2 regions of the Peribacillus sp. QJM3NY_7 genome follow, and region 2 is predicted to be linked to the other one. Evidence: a T-box and tRNA genes for the amino acid it is inferred to sense, from the RefSeq annotation. Region 2 holds a T-box; the other holds one or more tRNA genes.
The links. A T-box is a leader RNA that pairs with one kind of tRNA and senses whether it is charged. The one in region 2 lies ahead of tyrS (tyrosine--tRNA ligase), so its partner is inferred to be a tRNA-Tyr.
Positions count from the first base shown of each region.

Region 1: it has a tRNA-Tyr gene. The T-box ahead of tyrS (tyrosine--tRNA ligase) is inferred to sense a tRNA for this amino acid. The anticodon was not compared.

Region 1 covers NZ_CM149663.1:167,604-178,932, reverse strand. Annotated here, with positions in the region: gene AC0VX1_RS01025 (iron chaperone) at 339-710, opposite strand; gene glmS (glutamine--fructose-6-phosphate transaminase (isomerizing)) at 1,031-2,833, opposite strand; gene glmM (phosphoglucosamine mutase) at 3,298-4,647, opposite strand; gene AC0VX1_RS01010 (CdaR family protein) at 4,704-6,071, opposite strand; gene cdaA (diadenylate cyclase CdaA) at 6,064-6,888, opposite strand; gene AC0VX1_RS01000 (anti-sigma factor family protein) at 7,109-7,732, opposite strand; gene sigW (RNA polymerase sigma factor SigW) at 7,749-8,312, opposite strand; gene AC0VX1_RS00990 (aspartyl-phosphate phosphatase Spo0E family protein) at 8,485-8,670, shown strand; gene rocF (arginase) at 8,808-9,710, opposite strand; tRNA gene AC0VX1_RS00980 (tRNA-Ala) at 9,919-9,994, opposite strand; tRNA gene AC0VX1_RS00975 (tRNA-Gly) at 10,016-10,087, opposite strand; tRNA gene AC0VX1_RS00970 (tRNA-Gln) at 10,091-10,165, opposite strand; tRNA gene AC0VX1_RS00965 (tRNA-Tyr) at 10,269-10,352, opposite strand; tRNA gene AC0VX1_RS00960 (tRNA-Thr) at 10,371-10,446, opposite strand; tRNA gene AC0VX1_RS00955 (tRNA-Val) at 10,462-10,537, opposite strand; tRNA gene AC0VX1_RS00950 (tRNA-Glu) at 10,555-10,629, opposite strand; tRNA gene AC0VX1_RS00945 (tRNA-Thr) at 10,662-10,734, opposite strand; tRNA gene AC0VX1_RS00940 (tRNA-Asn) at 10,738-10,812, opposite strand; rRNA gene rrf (5S ribosomal RNA) at 10,857-10,972, opposite strand; rRNA gene AC0VX1_RS00930 (23S ribosomal RNA) at 11,037-11,329, opposite strand, start outside.
Region 2 covers NZ_CM149663.1:4,039,324-4,050,652, forward strand. Annotated here, with positions in the region: gene ezrA (septation ring formation regulator EzrA) at 1-803, opposite strand, end outside; gene hisJ (histidinol-phosphatase HisJ) at 971-1,774, shown strand; gene refZ (forespore capture DNA-binding protein RefZ) at 1,789-2,433, opposite strand; gene AC0VX1_RS19340 (GAF domain-containing protein) at 2,588-3,067, shown strand; gene rpsD (30S ribosomal protein S4) at 3,545-4,147, shown strand; gene tyrS (tyrosine--tRNA ligase) at 4,243-5,499, opposite strand; T-box leader at 5,566-5,782, opposite strand; gene AC0VX1_RS19355 (transglycosylase domain-containing protein) at 5,931-8,930, shown strand; gene acsA (acetate--CoA ligase) at 9,060-10,778, opposite strand; gene AC0VX1_RS19365 (GNAT family N-acetyltransferase) at 11,102-11,329, shown strand, end outside.

The DNA.
Region 1 (11,329 bases), 1.7 Mb from region 2:
AAAAATCAGGTGCTATAATGGAATAGAAATGAAAAAACTTGTTTATTAAAATGTTAATTTATCTATTAGGAGCGTGTTTTGAACATTTTTTCAACGCACGCTCCTTCTATAAACCCTTTAGACGAATAATTTCTCTTTTGACTTAATAAAGCTTTTTCACCCATTGTTCTAGTCCACAACTGTTCAAATGCGTGGTTATCTTTAATTCATTTCTCTCCCGTAGACATTCTTTTTAGACATAAAAATATCCCTATAGAGAATATTATCTAAAGGGATATTTTCAATATTACATACCATTATTGTTTAGTATAAAGTTTCACCCCTTAATAATCATTTTTTTATTTCCGCCAAAAAGTTGAACAGTCTGCTTTATCAAAAATATTATACTCTATCATTTTCTCAAGTAATGAGTAATTAACCGGACTGTCCCACTTGACACGTACTAACTGCTTGGTATGATCATAGCCAGCCTGCACGATTTCATCAGAGAAGTGATCGATCCCTGCCTTTTCAGGAGCAACAGCCAAATGATGTTTGGCTACGCTAAAGCCAATAATATATGTGTCATGATCGGTAAACATAGGCTGATTCCACGCAATCTTCGGCATTAGATTTGGAAATTTCTTAGTTACCCAAGCCAGGACTTCTTCCGTTCGTTCCCTATGTTGCGGGTTATCAATATTCGCTAAAAATTCTGCAAAGACTTCCATGCTATTCTCTCCTAAATAAAAAAATTTTATGAAGACTTCATTTTCAACATTACCTAAATTTAATGCCAATATGCGTCTCTTTCAACATGCACCATAGGAATATCATTACATTCCTCTAATGGATGCCATGACTACCTACTGATGGATTTGATAGATTGCATTACACTGCACACCGATTCATATTACCTCGGTCTTCTAATCAACTTGTCAACTTGAGAGGTTCTCGTTGTTTTAAACATAAGAAATACCCCTTTGGCTAATCATAGCCAAAGGGGTAAAGCTTCGCAACTTTTTATAATCTACATTGCATTCATTCCAACTTACTCAACCGTTACACTTTTCGCGAGATTACGCGGTTTATCCACGTCACATTCGCGGTGCAAGGCTGCGTAGTAGGCAATGAGCTGCAGCGGGATAACAGAGATAAGGGGTGTTAATAGTTCATTCACTTCCGGGATGACGAAACGGTCATCCTCTTCTTCCAGACCCTTCATGGAAATGATGCAAGGGTTGGCGCCACGGGCAACCACTTCCTTCACATTACCACGGATGCTTAAGTTGACGCCTGCTTGAGTAGCAAGGGCTATGACAGGTGTACCTTCTTCAATCAAGGCAATCGTTCCATGTTTAAGCTCTCCGCCAGCAAAGCCTTCCGCCTGGATGTAAGAAATCTCCTTCAGCTTAAGTGCCCCTTCAAGTACAACATAGTAGTCAAGGGAACGGCCGATAAAGAAGCAGTTTCTCGTAACGGACAAATATTCACGGGCGATGTCTTCCATCTCTTCTTTCGAATCACATAGTGCTTCCATAGCCGTCGCAACGATTCCAAGCTCTTTTACAAGGTCGAAACCGTACTCCATGTTACGGAATTGGCCAGTTACATTCGCCAAGATGGATAAGACTGCCACTTGGGCTGTGTAGGCCTTTGTAGAGGCTACGGCAATTTCAGGACCAGCATGCAGCAAGAGCGTATAATCCGCTTCACGTGACAATGTAGAGCCAGGTACGTTCGTGATGGTCAGGGCTTTATGACCAAGCGCTTTGATGGACACTAACACGGCACGGCTATCTGCAGTTTCACCACTTTGTGAAATGAAGATGAATAGCGGTTTTTTCGATAATAACGGCATATTGTAAGTGAATTCCGATGCCACATGGACCTCAACCGGAATTTCAGTCATTTTTTCGATGAATTGCTTACCAATCAACCCTGCATGATAGCTGGTTCCGCAAGCGATGATATAAATACGGTCAGCCTCACTTACGGCTTCAGTAATGTTATAGTCGATTGCAAGTTTACCTTCTTCATTTTGGTATGCTTGAATGATTTTACGTATTACGGCTGGCTGCTCGTCGACTTCCTTGAGCATATAGTGAGGATACGTACCTTTTTCAATATCACTTGCATCCAGTTCAGCCGTGTAAGGAGCACGCATGACTTCTTCGTTGGAAAGGTTCTTGATCGTTACCTTTTCATTTGTCACGATAACCATTTCCTTATCCATCAGTTCAAGGAATTGATCTGTGACTTGCAGCATCGCCATTGCATCCGAAGCCACAACGTTAAAGTCTTTTCCGACACCGATCAGCAGCGGGCTTTTATTTTTGGCGACTAAGATGGTTTCATCATTTTCAGCATCCAATAGGGCAATGGCATATGAACCCTCTAATAGAGTGAGTGTTTGACGGAACGCCTCTTCCACTTCCATACCCTCGTTCACGAACTTCTCTATGAGTTGAACGATGACTTCCGTATCCGTTTCACTTTTAAAGGCAACATCCTTCAAATATTCACGTTTTAGAATCGCATAGTTTTCAATGACACCATTATGAACTAAAGTCAATCGACCTGAATTACTTTGGTGAGGATGGGCATTTTCACGGCTTGGCACACCATGTGTAGCCCAGCGCGTATGTCCTATTCCGGTATGCGCCATAGTATTTTCATCCACGGCTGCTCGTAAGTCCGCTATTCTTCCCTTTTCCTTAAAGATTGTCACTCCTGCTTCATTTCTCACAGCAATCCCTGAAGAGTCATAACCGCGGTATTCAAGTTTTTCAAGACCTTTTAATAAAATTTCCTTTGCATCGTTAAGTCCAATATATCCAACAATTCCACACATAATTTCTGTTCCTCCAACCGATTTGAGGGAACAGGAATGCACGGGGGCATCCCTGCCCCCTCATCTCTGATATATATTTTTATAAAGGAAATGCCCTAAAGCACTTTTTCCCATTGTGCATTTCCGACCCTTTGTGCAGTAAGTTGCCCTACTGTTTTAAGATTGGAATTATTGCGGCTGTGCACTTCAGCCGGGAGGTATCCGCCGATCATTCGATAAACCTCCTCCTCGTCAACTAAGTCATTTCTCGTCCAGACTTAGTTCAGGCGCTTTTGTGAATCCATTCTCTCCTTGCCTACCCTCCTTTTTAAAACAACCATTTTTAGAAAGTGAGTTGTAAATCAGGATAATCATACCTTAAACAAGGGACATAGGTCAATTCTTAATTACCTTACCAACAAAAAAGACTTCTTTATAAAAATATGCATAAAAGGAAATTTCGTTCCTTTTATGCATAGGATTAGTTATTCGTTCATTCCCATTTCCGCTCTTACAACTGCGACGATGCGCTCTACATAATTAGTGCATTCCTCAGCTGTCGGTGCTTCAGCCATAACACGGACTAGAGGTTCAGTACCGGATGGTCTCACCAAAATGCGGCCGTTTCCGTTCATTTCCCCTTCGACTGCCTTGATGACTTCCTGTACCTTTTCATTATCTGTTACAGCGTGTTTATCGGTAACTCTGACATTGATCAGCGTTTGTGGATATTTCTTCATCTCGCCAGCGAGCTCGGATAAGGTTTTTTGGGTGTCGCTCATGATGTTCACAAGCTGCAAGCCCGTCAATAAGCCATCTCCTGTCGTGTTATAGTCCAGGAAGATGATATGTCCGGATTGCTCTCCGCCAAGGTTATAGCCGCCTTTACGCATCTCCTCGACCACATAGCGATCCCCCACTGCCGTCTGGGCGCTTTGTATACCATGCTCTTCAAGACCCTTATAAAAACCAAGGTTGCTCATGATCGTAGAAACCACTGTTCCCTGTTTCAAACGGTTATTATCTTTCAAGTATTTCGCACAGATATACATGATTTGGTCGCCGTCCACTATATTTCCTTTTTCATCTATTGCAATGACGCGGTCTCCGTCGCCATCAAATGCAAGCCCAACATCCGCACCTTTTTCTTTTAAGAATTCAGCAAGTGCCTCAGGGTGGGTGGAACCTACCTTATCATTAATGTTCAAGCCATTGGGCGATGCCCCCATTGTAGAGATGTCTGCATCAAGATCTGCAAACAAATGCATGGCCAAGGCAGATGTAGCCCCATGTGCACAATCAAGAGCAACATGAATGCCTGTAAAATCTTCATCCACTGATTGTTTCAAATACTGGAGATACTTTTGCCCTCCTTCGAAATAATCGTTCAAATGGCCTAAATCTCCGCCAACCGGGCGTGGAAGCTCATCCTTTTCCTTATCTAATAGTGCTTCAATTTCCGCTTCTTGATCATCGGATAACTTAAATCCATCCGGTCCAAAGAATTTAATGCCATTATCCGCTACCGGATTATGCGAAGCGGAGATCATGACACCTGCTTCAGCACTTAAGGCCTTTGTTAAATAGGCTACTCCCGGTGTCGAAATGACACCCAGGCGCATCACTTCAGCCCCAATGGATAAAAGACCTGCAACAAGCGCACCTTCCAGCATTTCACCTGAAATACGAGTATCGCGCCCTATAAGCACTTTGGGTTTTTCTGTATTTCTAGTAAGAACGTAGCCACCAAAACGGCCTAGTTTAAATGCCAACTCCGGTGTTAACTCGCTATTCGCTATACCCCTTACTCCGTCTGTTCCAAAATATTTACCCATCTTTATCGCTCCTTCTTCGAATCGTTACTGAAATTAATGATGATGTTAAAGGAAGGTCATGTCTCTTCTTCTTTTTGAGTGATGGTGACCGAAACCGTTTTAGAATCCAGTTCCCATTCCACTCCCTCAGGCACTGTTACCGCCAGATCCACATCATGCGTACCTTCATCTAAATTACTCACATCTACTGTAAGATTAATGTCGTCTTTAGTTATTTTCTTCAAATCATCCGCCTCACCAAGCAAAGTGATGCTGGTTACATCGGATTCCAATTCGGCATCTTGGTCATCCCGTATGCCCACAGGAACTATTTGTATATTATTGAAAGTTTTGGACTCAATGGCAGCCGGTTCATCTTCTTCTTCTGGTTCTGGTTTTTCTTCGACTACTTGTTCTTCTTGTTTTTGTTCGGTTTCTGGTTCTTCCTCTTCCACGACTGGCTCTGCATTCTCTTCATCTACATCAACTTTTTCTGTACGAATCTTGACCTGCGCCTTACCCAAGGACATTTTTTGTACACTATCCGGTTTATTAAGATCGAGTTCCAGTTCTGTATCACCATCAATTTTCGAGATATTTACAGGAAGATTTATTTCATCTATTTTCTCCAGGCTCGTTTCCGAACCAAATAAGGTGACCTCTTTTGGATCGACACTTATACTCGTGATCCTGATTCCATCCTTTGCCTTGCCGGTTTGCTTCGGTGCTATCGACACCGTCTTGGAAGGAATGCTCACTTTTAAGGAAACGGCAACAGAAGATGGCTCAATCGTCACATCCAGCTTATTCAAATCCCTGTCCAAGGCTTTAACGGTTGCCTTGCTGTTCACCGTTTCGTTAAGTCCCTTACTTATTTCAAGGTTTGCCTTTACATAGGAAATTTGTTCAATTGCATCTTTAGCACCCGTTATTTTAACAGTTTTCGGGCTGACTGTTGGCTGACCAGCTGTATACCCCTCTTCAAGTAAAGAGCTGTTATACTCGGCCTCAACGGAGAATTCCTTCGTCACCCGTTCCTGAACGTTGACTTCCGCATATTCCGGATCGATCGTCGCCACTAACTTTTCATTCAAATCACTTATTTTAAATGTGACAGTTCTGTCCCCCATTGAGATTGCAGGATCAGAAAGGTCAACATACACTTTAAAATCCCTTTGGTTTTTCGCATTAATCAATAGGCTTTTTGCTCCCTTTAGAGTAACATCAACTGTTTCAGGCACCCCGCTCACCACTAGATTCTCACGGTCATAGTACACTTCAACCGGTACATTTTCGATGGTCTCCGTACTGATTTCAGGGGCAGTCGATAAACCAAGGGATTTTTTATCCGACTCCATCTCAAAGTTAATGGAAATGAACAAAAGTGCTGCCAAGGCAAAAGCTACGATTCTCATAAACCAAGCGCTATTGGTGAATTTATCCATTCTTTTTCCCCCTCCAGTTAAAGATGCTTGAGGAAGTTGATTTGATATTTTCCACTACCAGTTCACTTGTAAGCATGGCCCTAAATGATTCTTGATTCAAATCCCGGTAAAGTTCCCCGTTTTTAGTGACGGATATTCCTCCCGTTTCTTCTGATACGACAATCGTCAGACTATCCGTAACTTCACTCATGCCTATGGCTGCCCTATGCCGTGTGCCAAGTTCCTTTGATATGAATGGACTCTCTGATAATGGCAAATAGCAAGCGGCAGCTGCCACCTGGTTATTTTGTAAAATAACTGCACCATCATGGAGCGGCGTATTAGGGATGAAGATATTAATGAGCAGTTCTGAAGAAATATAGGATTTCAGGGGTATCCCCGTTTCAACATAATCTCCCAGCTCCGTACCTTTTTCTATCGTAATCAAGGCACCAATCCGCCTTTTTGCCATATAGGTGGACGCCTTTAGGATTTCCTCGACTAAACGCTCTTGCTGATTCTCTTCTGGAACGGTGCCCCTTGCAAAGAGCTTCCCGCGTCCTAATTGTTCAAGTGCCCTTCTCAGTTCAGGTTGAAAAATGACGAGAATTGCCAATACTCCCCAATTCATGACTTGTGCCATTAACCATCCGAGTGTATTGAAACCAAACAGGTTGCTTAAGCTTTTTACAATGACAATTACAAAAATTCCTTTTAGCAGCTGAATAGCCTTCGTGCCTCGAATAATAGTTAACAATTTATATATCACAAACCATACAAGGAGAATATCAATGAAATTTACTACATAGTCCCAAACAGTCAAATTGGTTAAAGACATGTTGTTTCCTCCAGTCAGTATTACTCCAAATACCAATAACAATCTTTATTTACAATAACCTTAATAGTATACCATTTTTTAAATGATTCATCTAAAAACTAGTGTGAGAAATTTACACAGGAAAAAAGAACCATTAAAAACGGTTCCCCTTCCTTTAAAAAATAAAGCTGGGCGAAGTCATCGTAAATCAAAAACGATGCCCCTGCCCAGCTTCTATTCCTTATTCCTTTTTCTCCTCTTTGGCAGGAACCAACGAGGTTGCAGTGTCCTTCACTTTATACCACATCCACTCAAAAGCTTGGTCAATAACATAGATGCTTCCGGTCACATTACCTGCTTTAGACATATACTTATGCCCATTTATGACTGTCACATCTCCCTCTACTTCACCATCTATTTGAATATTACCATTTTGAACTACCACATTTCCCTTGATTGTCTCACCCTCAGGCACAATAACCGTTTCACCTTCGACCACTAAGTTAGGCTGCTTTGAAACTGAAAAATGTTCGTCCTGATTATAAGTGGAAAAAACAGATCCTGTCATCAATATGATGAACATCGCTGCCGCTGTCATGAAAGGATGGCTTTTGAACCAACGTTTGGCACCTGTTGTTTTCGTTTCCTTTGGCAATTGAGCCATAACCTTCGCTGTAAAATCATCCGGGGCCTTTATATGGGAAGTGCTTTGTACAAGAGCGACCGCCTTTTTCATTTCATGAAAGTAATCCCGGCATTCAGCACAGTCATGCAAGTGCTCCCGTAAAACTTCTTTATGCTCCGGTTTGATGTCCTCATCTAAATAATCATGCATATATTCAATGATTTCCTCATGGCAGTTCATTTTTCTCACCTTCTTTTTATAAATGGCGTAGTTGTTTACGCAAGGCTTCGCGACCGCGATGTATCCTCGTCTTAACCGTACCGACCGGCAAATCGAGTATCTCACTGATTTCCTTTAGAGATAACTCTTCAATATACTTCAATACGATTACCGATCGGTATTTCTCGGGCAATTTCATTATTTCCACTTGAATGGTTTCCTGCAGTTCTAATGATTCAACCTCTTCCTCGGGTTTCGCCATATCCGATGCAATTTGGGAATACATATTCAATCCCTCTGTTCCTGCCACCTCTGCATCCAGATAGTAGTCCGGTTTTTTCTTGCGAAGCCGGTCAATACAAAGATTGGTCGCAATCCGATATAACCATGTAGAAAATTTCATTGTTATATTGAAACTTCGAATGTTCACGTAGGCCCTTACAAAGGCCTCTTGAGCCAAATCTTCTGCTTCTTGCCTGTTTCCGAGCATCCTGAAACATATTTGGAAAACTTTGTCCTTGTAAATTTCGACAATTTCACCAAAGGCATTATGGTCTCCTTTTAATACTTGATTAATTCTCTCTTTAATGAGTGCATCCATTTTCCGGTATTACCCCCGCTCATGCGGCTATACGATTACTACGAATCGTAAGCTGAAAGGTTTCAAAAATTTAATACATTAATTTTAACAAAGTTTTACATTTTATGTTTAAGAAAAAAAAAACAGGGCTATATAGTAAGAAATTGTAAAATTCAAAGGAGTGATTCTCTATATGAGTACTGAACAAATTTTAGACCATATTGAACAATGCAGACAGAAAATGATGTTTTTGGCTTCCCGTTCTTCCATGGTGGATAATGAAGTTATTGAAGTTAGCAGCAAACTGGATTCTTTAATCATTCAATACATCCATTTAACTAAAAATGAAAATCTCATGGACAGACGTGCTCTCAAGTGAGCATGGATAGAAAATTGCAACCATTTATCTATAGATATGTTTCTGTTACATACACCCTGGTAAATAAACCTACGTCTTCTAGCATATAAAAAACAGTAACCCATTACAAGCCGGTTACTGTTTCTTTTAATTATTAGTTATAATAATTTTTCACCAAATAGCGAACCCAGTAAGGCCACGGCAACGATTGCCGTTTTATTTCGCTCATCTAAAATGGGATTCACTTCAACGAATTCAGCGGATGTAATCAAGTTGGATTCCGCAAGCATTTCCATGGCCAAATGACTTTCCCGATAACTTATACCACCAATCACCGGGGTCCCGACTCCGGGTGCATCTGCTGGGTCCACTCCATCCAAATCCAGTGAAAGGTGGACGCCATCCGTTCTTTCCCTTAAATAATCAATGCATTCTTCCATGACCCGTGTCATTCCCAACCGGTCGATCTCATGCATCGTGAATACTTTAATCCCTTTCTCACGGATAAGTTCCTTTTCCCCTTCATCCAATGACCTCGCTCCAATGATTACGATGTTTTTCGGTTTCACTTTTGGAGCAAAACCATGTATATTGATCAGGTCCGGATGGCCAATCCCAATACTGACAGCCAAGGGCATCCCGTGTATATTTCCTGATGGTGAAGTATCTTCCGTATTTAAATCGCCATGTGCATCGTACCAAATCACACCTAGATTCTCATAGTGCTTTGCGACTCCTGCCAGTGTGCCTATCGCTATTGAATGGTCTCCTCCCAATACAAGCGGAAAGGAACCTTCTTCTATTATTTCATCAACTCTTGTAGCTAACTGGGTATTACCTTTTGCTACAAGCTGTAAGTTTTTTAAATTTGTCCCGGGCTCATCTGCATTTTCAGGACGCCCTACAATTATATCCCCTAAATCCTCTACTTCTATATTCAACTTTTCAAGACGCTCGACAATCTCTGCGCAGCGGATGGCACTAGGTCCCATATCCACCCCTCGCCTTGCTTGACCAAGGTCCATGGGCAATCCGATGACGGAAATTTTCTGAATAGACATACAATTCCCCCTTTCCACCATTTTATATCGTATATGCCAATTGGTTCAACTCGACATTTCCATGTATAAAGATGCACGTTTTCCGATAACATATGTTTTTTGTGAAAAAATATCTTTCTGGGGATTAGTTTACCCAACTATGCCTTAAACAAAAAAAAGTCTTAAACCATTTTTGGCTTAAGACGTAAGTTTTGGTGTATGTAGTTGATGGTGGAGCCTAGCGGGATCGAACCGCTGACCTCCTGCGTGCAAGGCAGGCGCTCTCCCAGCTGAGCTAAGGCCCCTAAGGAATTTAAAATATATTAAGCGGAAGACGGGATTCGAACCCGCGACCCCAACCTTGGCAAGGTTGTATTCTACCACTGAACTACTTCCGCAAATGGCTGGGCTAGAAGGGATCGAACCTTCGCATGACGGAATCAAAATCCGTTGCCTTACCGCTTGGCTATAGCCCAATATATGATATGAATGATTAATGTACAACAAAATAAAAAGGTGGTAATCATATATTTCCCCAATACAGAGAATATATAACTGATCCACAGGATTTTATTAAAATGGTGGAGGGGGGCAGATTCGAACTGCCGAACCCGAAGGAGCGGATTTACAGTCCGCCGCGTTTAGCCACTTCGCTACCCCTCCGCAATATATGGTTGTAAATGGTGCCGGCAAGAGGACTTGAACCCCCAACCTACTGATTACAAGTCAGTTGCTCTACCAGTTGAGCTACACCGGCAAGTAAAGAATAAAATGGTGGAGGATGACGGGATCGAACCGCCGACCCTCTGCTTGTAAGGCAGATGCTCTCCCAGCTGAGCTAATCCTCCGGATTAATGATTTAAAATGGTGACCCGTACGGGATTCGAACCCGTGTTACCGCCGTGAAAGGGCGGTGTCTTAACCGCTTGACCAACGGGCCGAACTGTTTTTTTGTTCATAGATAGATTGGGAAGCTCCCAAGCGGATTCGAACCGCTGACCTCTTCCTTACCATGGAAGTGCTCTACCTACTGAGCTATGGAAGCATATGGCTCCGCAGGTAGGACTCGAACCTACGACCGTTCGGTTAACAGCCGAATGCTCTACCACTGAGCTACTGCGGAATAATATAATGTTTCCTAAAACCCATTAAAGATTTAAATGAACAGCTTGGCGGCGTCCTACTCTCACAGGGGGAAACCCCCAACTACCATCGGCGCTGAAGAGCTTAACTGCCGTGTTCGGAATGGGAACGGGTGTGACCTCTTCGCTATCGCCACCAAACATAAAAGGAACGTTGTTCCTTCAAAACTAGATAATAAGAAGGTATTTCATTTTTTAAAAAGCGTTGGTTAAGTCCTCGATCTATTAGTATCAGTCAGCTCCACATGTCACCATGCTTCCACCTCTGACCTATCAACCTGATCATCTTTCAGGGATCTTACTAGCTTGCGCCATGGGAAATCTCATCTTGAGGGGGGCTTCATGCTTAGATGCTTTCAGCACTTATCCCGTCCGCACGTAGCTACCCAGCTATGCCTTTGGCAAGACAACTGGTACACCAGCGGTGCGTCCATCCCGGTCCTCTCGTACTAAGGACAGCTCCTCTCAAATTTCCTGCGCCCGCGACGGATAGGGACC
Region 2 (11,329 bases):
GTTTTATATAGATCCAGTTCTTCCTCAAGCCGTGATATCTCCTGCTCGAATTGGATATGGCTCAACAGGTACCCCTGTCCCGACATCTCCTCATAACCATCCTTCAATTCATTAAGCTGGGAATGCAGCTCGGATTGGCTATCAACCAATAATTTTGGGAGCATTTCCATTTTAACTGACAGAACCGCCAATTTGTCCTTAATGGTGAGAACAAGCTCCCTCGCATTCAAATAATTGCCGTTCACGGTCTCTTCTTCATATTTCTGAAGGATCTGCAACACTTCATCCAAGGAGCTTTCCAGCTTATCAGCCGCTTTCCCATAATTATGCCTGTGTGCAAGCAGGGATTTCTTCAATTGACGGTAGGAATCTTTGATATCCTCAATTTCCAATCGATTCTTTTCCTCACTGCCTACGAGTTCATTCAGTTCGTATAGGATCTTTTTGATCATTTCCTCTATTTCATTCAGCTTGACTGTAATTTTGCGCTGTATCTCTTTTGATCGGCTGAAACGGTATTTATCGACGAATTCCTCGGCATCGAATAAAAGCTCTTCGACTTCGGGCATATGATCCGTAATGATGGCATCCCATTCAATGCGCCAGTTTTCGAACATTTCCTCTGTTTCACCTGTCATGTTCAATTGTTTGACTTTAGAAAGCTCTTCCAGCACGGGGCGGTGCGTGATGCTTATTTTCCAGGATTCCAGTCGATCGATTTCTTTAAAATATCTCTTTTTGAAAAAATAACCCCAAATGATGAAAATCAAAATTAATACAATTACCCCAATTATGTAATCCATGGTAAGCCCCCTGTTCTAGTCCTTACAGTCTTGCTATTTATATATGAATTGTAAAAATGTTAAATTTAATGCTTTTATGATACCATGTTAGCAATAATTTTTGACGAGAAAAATGATTTTTTTGTAGAAAATTGCTACAAATACCTGTTTTTTGGGAGGGAAGGACCATGAAAGCTGACGGTCATGTACACACTCCGTTTTGCCCTCACGGCTCTACGGATAAATTCGATGAATATATTACGCGGGGAATCGAGCTAGGATTGAAGGAAATCACATTTACGGAACATGCTCCATTGCCACGAAATTTTCAAGATCCTACGCCTGAAAAAGACAGCGGGATGGACGCTGCCCTGCTCCTGGATTACTTTCAAGAGCTCCGCGTACTGAAAGAACGCCATAAAGACAAAATCCTGATCAAAACAGGTCTGGAGGTTGACTTTATAGAGGGGTATGAAAAAGAAACAAAAGAATTCCTCGACGAAATCGGAGAATTCCTTGATGATAGTATACTTTCCGTTCACTTCATCAAGCATCAAAACAGCTGGCATTGCATCGATTTCAGCGAAAATGGGTTCGCTGAGATTGCCAATGAACTAGGTTCAGTGGAATCGGTTTATGCCAAATATTACGATACACTGGAAAAATCAATAGAAACTGATTTAGGCATTTATAAACCAAAACGGATCGGGCACATTACGCTTGTCCATAAATTCCAGCATCGATATCCGCCGGCAGCAAGTTTTGACGAGCGGGTTTACAAGGTTCTCGAAATGATCAAGGATCAAAGGTATGAACTGGATTATAATGGAGCTGGGCTTGTAAAGCCGCTATGCGGTGAACCCTACCCTCCTGAACGATTTGCAAAGCGTGCTTTAGAACTCGGCATTCCGCTCATTTATGGTTCCGATGCCCATCAGGCTAAAGATTTGGGTCAGGGCCATCAGGCACTGATTGCAGGGTATAATGGGTAACTCATGTTTACACCTCAGCCCCGGCCAGCTAACAGCGGCTGCAGGTCTTCGGCAATGAAAAGAGTATCTTGCAGAAAACGCCCGACTTCATTGGCATAAATATTCGTGTAATACGCTTCCTGCGGGAATACATGAAGCACATCCATCGCATAATGGGTATGCAGGACAGGAGCCGTCAATAATCCCTTCAACTGAAGCATATACATGGGAACGGAGACCTGCTGGAAACTCCTGCTCTTGATTCCCTGTTCCAATATATATTGAAAATAAGACTTTTCCTTTGTAAAATAAGTCGAATGAATTTCACGGTTTAAATTGGAATCGAGTGAAGATTCCCCATATATGAACCTTGCAGCAAGGAAGTTTTCCCTCTGGAAAGAGAGGATATCCTTTACAAGGTTCATCAAGCAATGCTGCGGGCCTTTAAGTTCAAGCAGCGTCATGTTCGTCTCAAGGACCAGGATATATTCTTCTAAATAGGAAGTGAAACAGAATTCCAGCAACCCCTGCTTATTCTTGAAATAGTAGGCAATATTGGCAGCGTTCACTTTCGCTTTATTCGCAATATCCCGTATGGATGTAGCATGATAGCCTTTTAAATGAAATAGATGCAATGCAGCATCCACAATGGCTTGTTTCGTTGGCGTCTGGCGATTCATTCAGGCAATCCCTCGCTTTCTTTGAGACAAGTCTTATGGACTACTTCTTCACGAAAGAGCCTGAATCCTTTAGTAAGTTCTCGACAATTTCCCAACAATGGAGCATCATGATTAGAAAGTGCTGTAAAAATATGAGGAAGACAGGTGAACGCTTTTGTTTAATGTCGAAATGTATCAAGGAAAAAAAGAAAAAAACTATGAACTGGTCCAAAAACAACTACTTGCCTTAATCGAAGATGAAACGAACAGGATAGCCAATTTAAGCAATGCGGCAGCTTTACTTAATCAGTTTCTCGATGAGATTAACTGGGTTGGCTTTTATTTATATGAAGAAGACCAATTAATACTGGGACCCTTCCAGGGGCTTCCGGCCTGTGTCCGCATTCCAATGGGCAAGGGCGTATGCGGGACCTCAGCGGCAACTGAAAAAACCCTGCGCATTGAGGATGTCCACCAATTCCCTGGACATATCGCCTGCGATGCGGCATCAAGATCTGAAATTGTCATCCCGCTCATGAAGGATGGCAAATTGCTTGGTGTCCTCGATATCGACAGCCCGATAACGGACCGTTTTGACGAAATGGATCAGCAAGGACTGGAGAAGTTCGCTGAAATCCTTTCCAATCATCTATAAAAATTAAAGGGAGCGGCAACCCATGCCTGCTCCCTTTTCCATTTCAATACCCAGGTACAAACCCTTTCCTGAACCCTTCTCAATATATAACTTCCCACCGGCCCTTTTGACATTTCACTTTTAAATGATGCAAAGGCACCCGTGGCAAGGGCCTCCAAGTAATCCCGGAAACCATCCATAATTGTTGTATTCATTATCTCATGATAAAATTGTATTTTTCCTGCCGCCATTCTCTATTCTATAATTATCACAACTGTCCTTGACTCATTGAGCAGAATATTATACAATACTCTTTGTGTAAAATATTGCAGCCTATGTGATAGCCTTTATGTTCTCATTTTGTTCCTCAATCCAGAGGTGTATCTCGTAACCCTCTGCTGCTAGGGCGAAGGTACATGAAAACAAAATGGTCATGATCGTACATTCACACGGTTTTTATTTTACCAAAATAAAAACATTTAAAGGAGGAGTCATCCTATGGCTCGTTATACTGGCCCAAGCTGGAAACTATCCCGTCGTTTAGGAATTTCCCTAACAGGTACTGGTAAAGAATTAGAAAAACGCCCTTATGCTCCAGGACAACATGGTCCTAACCAACGTAGAAAAATTTCTGAATACGGAATGCAACTACAAGAGAAACAAAAACTTCGTCACATGTACGGAATCACTGAGCGTCAATTCCGCACAATGTTCGACCGCGCTGGCAAACTTAAAGGTGTACATGGTGAAAACTTCATGGTTCTTCTTGAATCACGTCTTGACAACCTAGTTTACCGTCTTGGTTTAGCTCGTACACGTCGTCAAGCACGTCAACTTGTTAACCACGGTCACATCACTGTAGACGGAAGCCGCGTAGACATTCCATCTTACAAAGTGTCTCTTGGACAAACAATCTCAGTTCGTGAAAAATCACGCAACTTCTCAATCATCAAAGAATCAGTTGAAGCAACTAACTTCGTTCCTGATTTCCTTACTTTCGATGCTGAGAAATTAGAAGGTACTTTCACTCGTTTACCAGAACGTTCTGAATTGCCTGCTGAAATTAACGAAGCTCTTATCGTTGAGTTCTACTCTCGTTAATAACTTCAAAAACCCCATCCTTGGATGGGGTTTTTTTTGCACCTAAACACCTTGCATGCCAAAGCCCGGCTGAGATCCAGCCGGGCTTTGGACAATCATTTCACTAATGTGTATTTCTTCTTGCCGCGACGAACGAGGATGAACTCCCCTTCAATCTTGGCAGCTTCCGTCACTACATAATGCAGATCGGTCACTTTCTCCCCATTTATGGAGATTGCCCCGTTCTGAATATCTTCACGGGCTTGACGTTTTGATGGCGAAATTTTCGCTTCAACGATTAAATCGACCAAACCGATATCTTCCTTGCTTTCACGTTCGAAGCTAGGGACATCTTTAAAGCCCAATTTGATTTCCGCTGCAGTTAAATTTTTCACCTCACCGCTGAATAGTGCGGCAGAGATTTTGATTGCTTGGTCAAGAGCTTCCTGACCATGAATCAAACGGGTCATTTCTTCCCCTAAAGCTTTTTGCGCTTTACGCAAATGCGGTTCGTTTTGTACGGATTGCTCTAACTCTTCAATAACTTCACGAGATAGGAATGTGAAGAATTTCAGGTATTTCACGACATCTGCATCTGCTGTATTGATCCAGAATTGGTAAAATTCATAAGGAGTCGTTTTTTCAGGGTCAAGCCAAATCGCTCCGCCTTCCGTTTTACCGAATTTCGTTCCATCCGCTTTCGTTACGAGCGGGATCGTCATACCGAATGCTTTGGCATTCTCATCATTGGATTTCCTGATCATTTCAAGGCCGGTCGTAATGTTGCCCCATTGATCACTGCCGCCTATTTGCAATTTACAGTCGTAATTGCTGTATAAATGACCGAAATCAATTCCTTGTAAAATCGTGTACGCAAATTCAGTGAAGGAAATTCCCGTATCCAAGCGGGAAGCAACCGTATCTTTTGCAAGCATGTAGTTAATGCCGATGTATTTCCCGTAATCACGCAGGAACGTAACCATATCGATTTTGCCTATCCAGTCATAGTTATTGACCATGACCGCACCATTTTCACCGTCGAATTCAAAGATGTGGGATAGCTGCCCTTTTATGCAGTCTGCATTATAAAGCACTTTTTCCAGCGTTTGCAGCTGACGTTCCTCTTTTTTACCGCTAGGATCACCGATGAGTCCTGTCGCACCGCCTACCAGCACAAGGGGACGATGACCGTGCTGCTGGAAACGGCGCAATGTCAAGAATGGCAAGAGATGACCGATGTGCATGCTATCCGCAGTTGGATCGACACCACAGTATAAAGAAATTTTCTCTTTTTCCAAAAGGTTCTTAAAACCTTCTTCATCCGTTTGTTGATAAATAATTCCTCTCCACTCGAGGTCCTTAAGCAATTCCATTAAATATTCCTCCTCCATCTTAGAAAAAACCCGCAAAAAGCACACAAAAACGCCCCTTCATAAATATGAAGGGACGAATGAATTCGCGGTACCACCCAACTTGAGGACATAATACGCCCTCCGCTCAAGACGAATAACGGTCGTCAGCCGTTTCCTGCTACTAATCATTTCACAGCAAATGCTCCAGGAAGTAATTCATCATACCATTTGTACCGATTTCCACTAACCACCGGCTCTCTGAAACAGGGATAGTCTGACTACTGGGTCCTATCATCGCGATCATTTAATCATTTTATTGTTGTTAATAAACTTTTATCATACATAAGAATCCTTGTCAACTTCACCCTACAGATTATAGAAAAATAAGAAAGATGCCCTTTCCCCTACCGGTTGTATGCTATAATATATGTGATTTCAGGGGGTATGATACGATGAATAATAATCAAAAAGATAGATTTCAAACAGTCTGGAAGCAGCTGACCCGTTTTTTCCAAAGTGAAAAAACACATAAGAACGCGCGGGTTACATACCAAGTCATTTGGAATTTAACACTGATCCTCATTATTGTCGGGATCCTAGGATTCTCATTCGCCGGCGGCGTCGGAGCCGGCTATTTCGCTGCCCTCGTCAATGATGAGCCAGTACGCTCAAAAGAAGATTTGAAAAAAGACATTTACAATTATGAAGAGACCTCTGAAGTATACTTTGCAGATGAAGTATACTTGGGCAAGCTTAAGAGTGACCTTGAGCGTGAGGAAGTGTCCATCGATAAAGTTTCCAAGCATCTTAAAAATGCAGTCATCGCTACAGAAGATGAGTATTTTTATGAGCATGACGGGGTTGTCCCGAAAGCCATCCTGCGTGCGATTTACCAGGAATTTTCGAATGCAACCGTCCAATCGGGAGGAAGTACATTAACACAGCAGCTCATTAAAAACCAGATCCTGACCAACGAAGTATCATTTGACCGGAAGGCAAAAGAAATCCTTCTTGCGCTCCGGGTCGAAAAGTTCTTTGAAAAGGAAGAGATTTTGGAAACCTACCTAAACGTCTCCACGTTGGGTCGAAATTCTTCCGGTCGGAACATCGCTGGAGTCGAGTCGGCTGCTGAAGGTATTTTTGGCGTGGAGGCCAAAGATCTGACTCTGCCCCAATCCGCTTTTATTGCTGGATTGCCGCAAAGCCCTTTCGGTTATACACCATATACTCAGCAAGGAAAACTGAAAGAAAATCAAGAACCCGGCATCAACCGGATGAAAACCGTTTTAAAGCGGATGTATAGTAACGGATACATAACAAAAGAAGAATATGATAAAGCGAGAACATACGACATAACAAAAGACTTTATCGGTAAAACGGAGATGCCATCCGAGAAATATCCATGGCTCACCAATGAAATCGAAAAACGCTCCATTAAAATCCTCTCTGTCAGTCTGGCAAAAGAAGATGGATATGAAGAGAAAGATTTAGAGAATGATGATTTAAAAGCTCAATATCTAGCACTTGCCGACCGTAAGCTGCGGCAAAATGGCTATAAGGTATATACGACAGTCAATAAAAAGATTTATGACAAAATGCAGGAAGTAACGAAAAACTATCCGAATTACGGATACGATAAAGCGGGTGAGCCCGTTGAAGCCGGGGCCATTCTAATCGAAAATAAAACAGGAAAAATCATCAGTTTCGTAGGTGGCCGTGATTTCAAGCGGGAACAGACGAACCATGCAACCGCATCACTGCGATCGAACGGATCAACGATGAAGCCGCTGCTCGTATATGGCCCGGGAATCGAGTTAGGAAAGATCTCACCTGGAAGCGTATCGGCCAACGTACCCATATCCATTCCAGCAGGAAAAATGTGGCGTCCAGGAAACTATGGCGGCGGAAGCTATACGGGAGTAACGACAGCGCGTGAGGCACTGAAGAATTCCTATAATATCCCGGCAGCGCTCTTTTACATGAAAATAATCAACAACAGGCCGGCTTCCTATTTGGAAAAAATGGGATTTTCAACCTTAACAGAAGGGGATTACTCTAATCCTGCCATGTCACTAGGAGCGATGACAAATGGTGTAACCGTTGAAGAAAACGTCAATGCGTTCGGCACATTTGCCAATTCAGGAGACTTCATAGATGCCTATATGATTGATAAAATCGTATCGAAAGATGGCGAGGTCATCTATGAACATAAAGCGAAACCAGTGAATGTTTTTTCACCACAAGCCGCTTACTTGACGCTTGATATGATGCGTGATGTCGTAAACAGCGGGACGGCCGCTTCGGTCAGGAACCGCCTTGCTTTCTCAAGTGATTGGGCTGGTAAAACCGGGACTTCACAAAACTATCAGGACGCTTGGTTCGTCGCCACCAACCCGAATGTATCGTTCGGGACATGGCTCGGTTATGACACACCTAAATCCTTGCAAGGAACATATAATGGTCTAGAATATAATAAACGTAATATGTATTATTGGGCAGATTTGATCAATGCCGCATACAAGGTCGAACCGAAACTCGTCGACCCCGATAAGCGCTTTGAAATGCCGGGCGGGATCGTCAGCCGTTCCTTCTGTGGCGTTTCAGGACTGCTTCCGTCAAGTTCGTGTCAAAAGGCAGGACTTGTCAAATCGGATTTATTCATCGCCAAATATGCTCCATCAAGGGCGGATAATAGTTTCATAGATGGACAATATGTATCAGTCGGCAGCAAACGCTACGCGGCCCTTCCGCAAACACCTGGCGAATTCACAAGTGGCGGGTTCATGCTGAATCCGGAGTCATTTGGAGACATCGGATTGAAATATGTGGATGACCCGGGTTCCGTGATTCCTGGAAGCGAAAAATCAGTTGGTGTCGTCGGGACGAAAGCGAAGTTGAATGATAATGGCAAAGCGCCTGATCCCCTCTCCATAACCATAAGCAACGGTAAGATTACATGGGGCTTGCATCATGAAGGAGATGTCGTCGGTTATCGTGTCTATAAAGACGGCAAAAAAGTGGCGAGCATCAATGCTGGGGAGAATCTTGTTTACAAAGTCGGCTCTGGCGGATCTTATTACGTAACGGCCGTCGACATTGTCGGTAAAGAATCAGCCCCTTCCCAACATGTTGAAAGCGGCGCTAAAAAGACAAGTTCCAAAGAGGATTCCACGAAAAATAAAGATGATCGCGGAAAAGATAAAATAGTTAACGAAGTTAAAAAAACAGACTCAAAAGAAGAGAACGGTCCAGACAAAAATACAGATAAACAACCGGAAAAAGATATACAACCAGAAAAAGAAACGGAAACGGATAAAGAAAAAGATCCAGTTCAAGACAAAGATCAAAACAAAGAGAATACAGATAAAGAAATTCAAGGGAACGACAAAGATCAAGGCACAGTCAATGATCAAGAGCAAGAAACAGATAAAGCCGAAGATGAGGAAGAATGACACTCTTGAACTAAAACAGGCTGTCGGGTAACCCCGACAGCCTGTTTCCTTATAATCTCCCAAAAAGGCATCCATGAAAGTGACAATGGATGCCTTTTTCATTTTCAATAATCAGTATGACTCAGTTTCTCAATCCTCCATCGATGATAAATCACCGGTTGGCAAATCAAGTTCCCAAGCTTTCAAGACACGGCGCATGATTTTACCGCTTCTCGTTTTAGGAAGTTTATCCCTAAACTCAATTTCACGAGGTGCTGCATGTGCTGCTAAACCATGCTTCACAAATGTACGAATATCCTCAATCAACTCATCGTTCGCATCGTATCCATCACGAAGGGCGATAAACGCTTTGATAATTTCCCCCCGAACCGGATCCGGCTTACCGATGACCCCCGCTTCAGCTACAGCTGGATGCTCGACCAACTTGCTTTCCACTTCGAAAGGTCCGACCCTCTCCCCTGCCGTCATGATGACATCATCAACACGGCCCTGGAACCAGAAATAACCATCTTCATCCATGTATGCGGAATCTCCGGAAACATACCAATCACCTGGCATAAAGTAAGATTCATATTTCGCTTCATTCTTCCAGACGGTCTTCATCATCGAAGGCCAGCCTTTCTTGATGGCAAGGTTCCCCATTCTATGCGGCGGAAGCTCGTTGCCTTGATCATCCACTATTGCCGCTTTCACGCCAGGAATCGGTTTACCCATCGAACCCGGTTTGATTTCCAGGCAAGGATAATTGCAGATGACCTGAGCCCCGGTCTCCGTCATCCACCATGTATCATGGATCCGGTGATTGAATACCTTCATTCCCCAGCGCACCACTTCCGGGTTCAACGGTTCACCGACACTTAAAATATGGCGGAGAGTGCTTAAATCGAACCGCTTAACGATCTCGTCACCCGCGCCCATCAGCATCCTGAAGGCAGTCGGTGCACTATACCATACCGTGACACCAAAGTCCTCCAAGGTCTTGTACCAGGATTCAGGCTTGAAACGCCCGCCTACAATGACATTCGATGTCCCTGTCAGCCAAGGTCCAAAAATCCCGTAAGACGTCCCTGTCACCCAACCAGGATCCGCTGTGCACCAATACACATCCTCATCCTGCAAATCAAGGACCCATCTTGCCGTTTGATAATGCTGGATCATCGCATTATGAACATGAAGCACCCCTTTAGGTTTTCCTGTGGAACCGGAGGTATAGTGAAGAATCAGACCGTCATTCCGATCGACCCATTCAATGTCGAATTTTTTGTCGGCTTCTTTTAATTTCTTATTGAAGTGATGGTACTTTCCTTCTTCTTTTATATTTTCCCCCACCAGGAAAACATGCTTCAAATGGGGTAATTCATCCACTGGCACGCGCGGCAACAGTTCAGGTGTCGTCACAATCACACTTGCCTCACTATCTTCAAGACGATCCCTTATGGCGCCTTCCATGAAGGCTTCGAACAACGGCCCTACGACCGCTCCCGTTTTAATCGCACCCAACAATGCAAAATACAGCTCCGGGGAGCGAGGCATGAAAATGAAAACACGATCACCTTTTTCCACATTGGCAATGTTCTTGAATACATTGGCCGCTTGGTTCGTATAATCTTTCATTTCCTTGAATGTATACTTTTCATTTCTTTTATCGTCTTTGTAATAAAGGGCCACTTTTTTCTTTTTGTATGTTTCGACATGGCGGTCAATGGCTTCATACGCAAGATTCACTTTACCGGTTTCAGACCAGGAGAATTCCTTTTCCGTCTCAGACCAGTCAAACTTATTGTATTTTTCATCATAATTCTTTAAATTAAAATTACCTTCCACTACTGGTAACGCTTTCACATTCATACGACAAACTCCCCCTTCATTCGGCTCTATATTTTTATTATAGTATAAGAATCGAATTATCTCAATTTTTAAAATATTGAGCGCTTCCATATTAGGGAAATCCCTTCTTGGTGAATGTTGAAAGTTACTGGTATATGGTCATGGTCATGGTGCATCCATATAATTGCCGGGAAAGAAGGGGCACTGTAACAAAAGCGCCTTGAACTTTCTGAATTATGCCCCTTGTTTTCATGTATAATTTATGTAAGCTTTCCATTCGGTTTAAAAGCGATGCTTCGGAATGCGAGAGTGTAAGATTACTATATAACAAGGGTGGTGAAAGAATGGAATATAGTAAGACCTTTTACACTAAGGAACTGCAGACATTAAGCGGAACGCTCATCATCGAGGGACCGTTAAGCGGAGAAAAAATGTCCGCTTATGAGTTTCACGAAGACTTGGTCGCCTTTCGCCCCCCTGCATTGCAGCATAAAGCGTTAATAGAGATAGCAGACTTGCCTGAGGGCAGGATCTTCATCGCCCGTGAAAATGAAACAATCGTGGGGTATGTA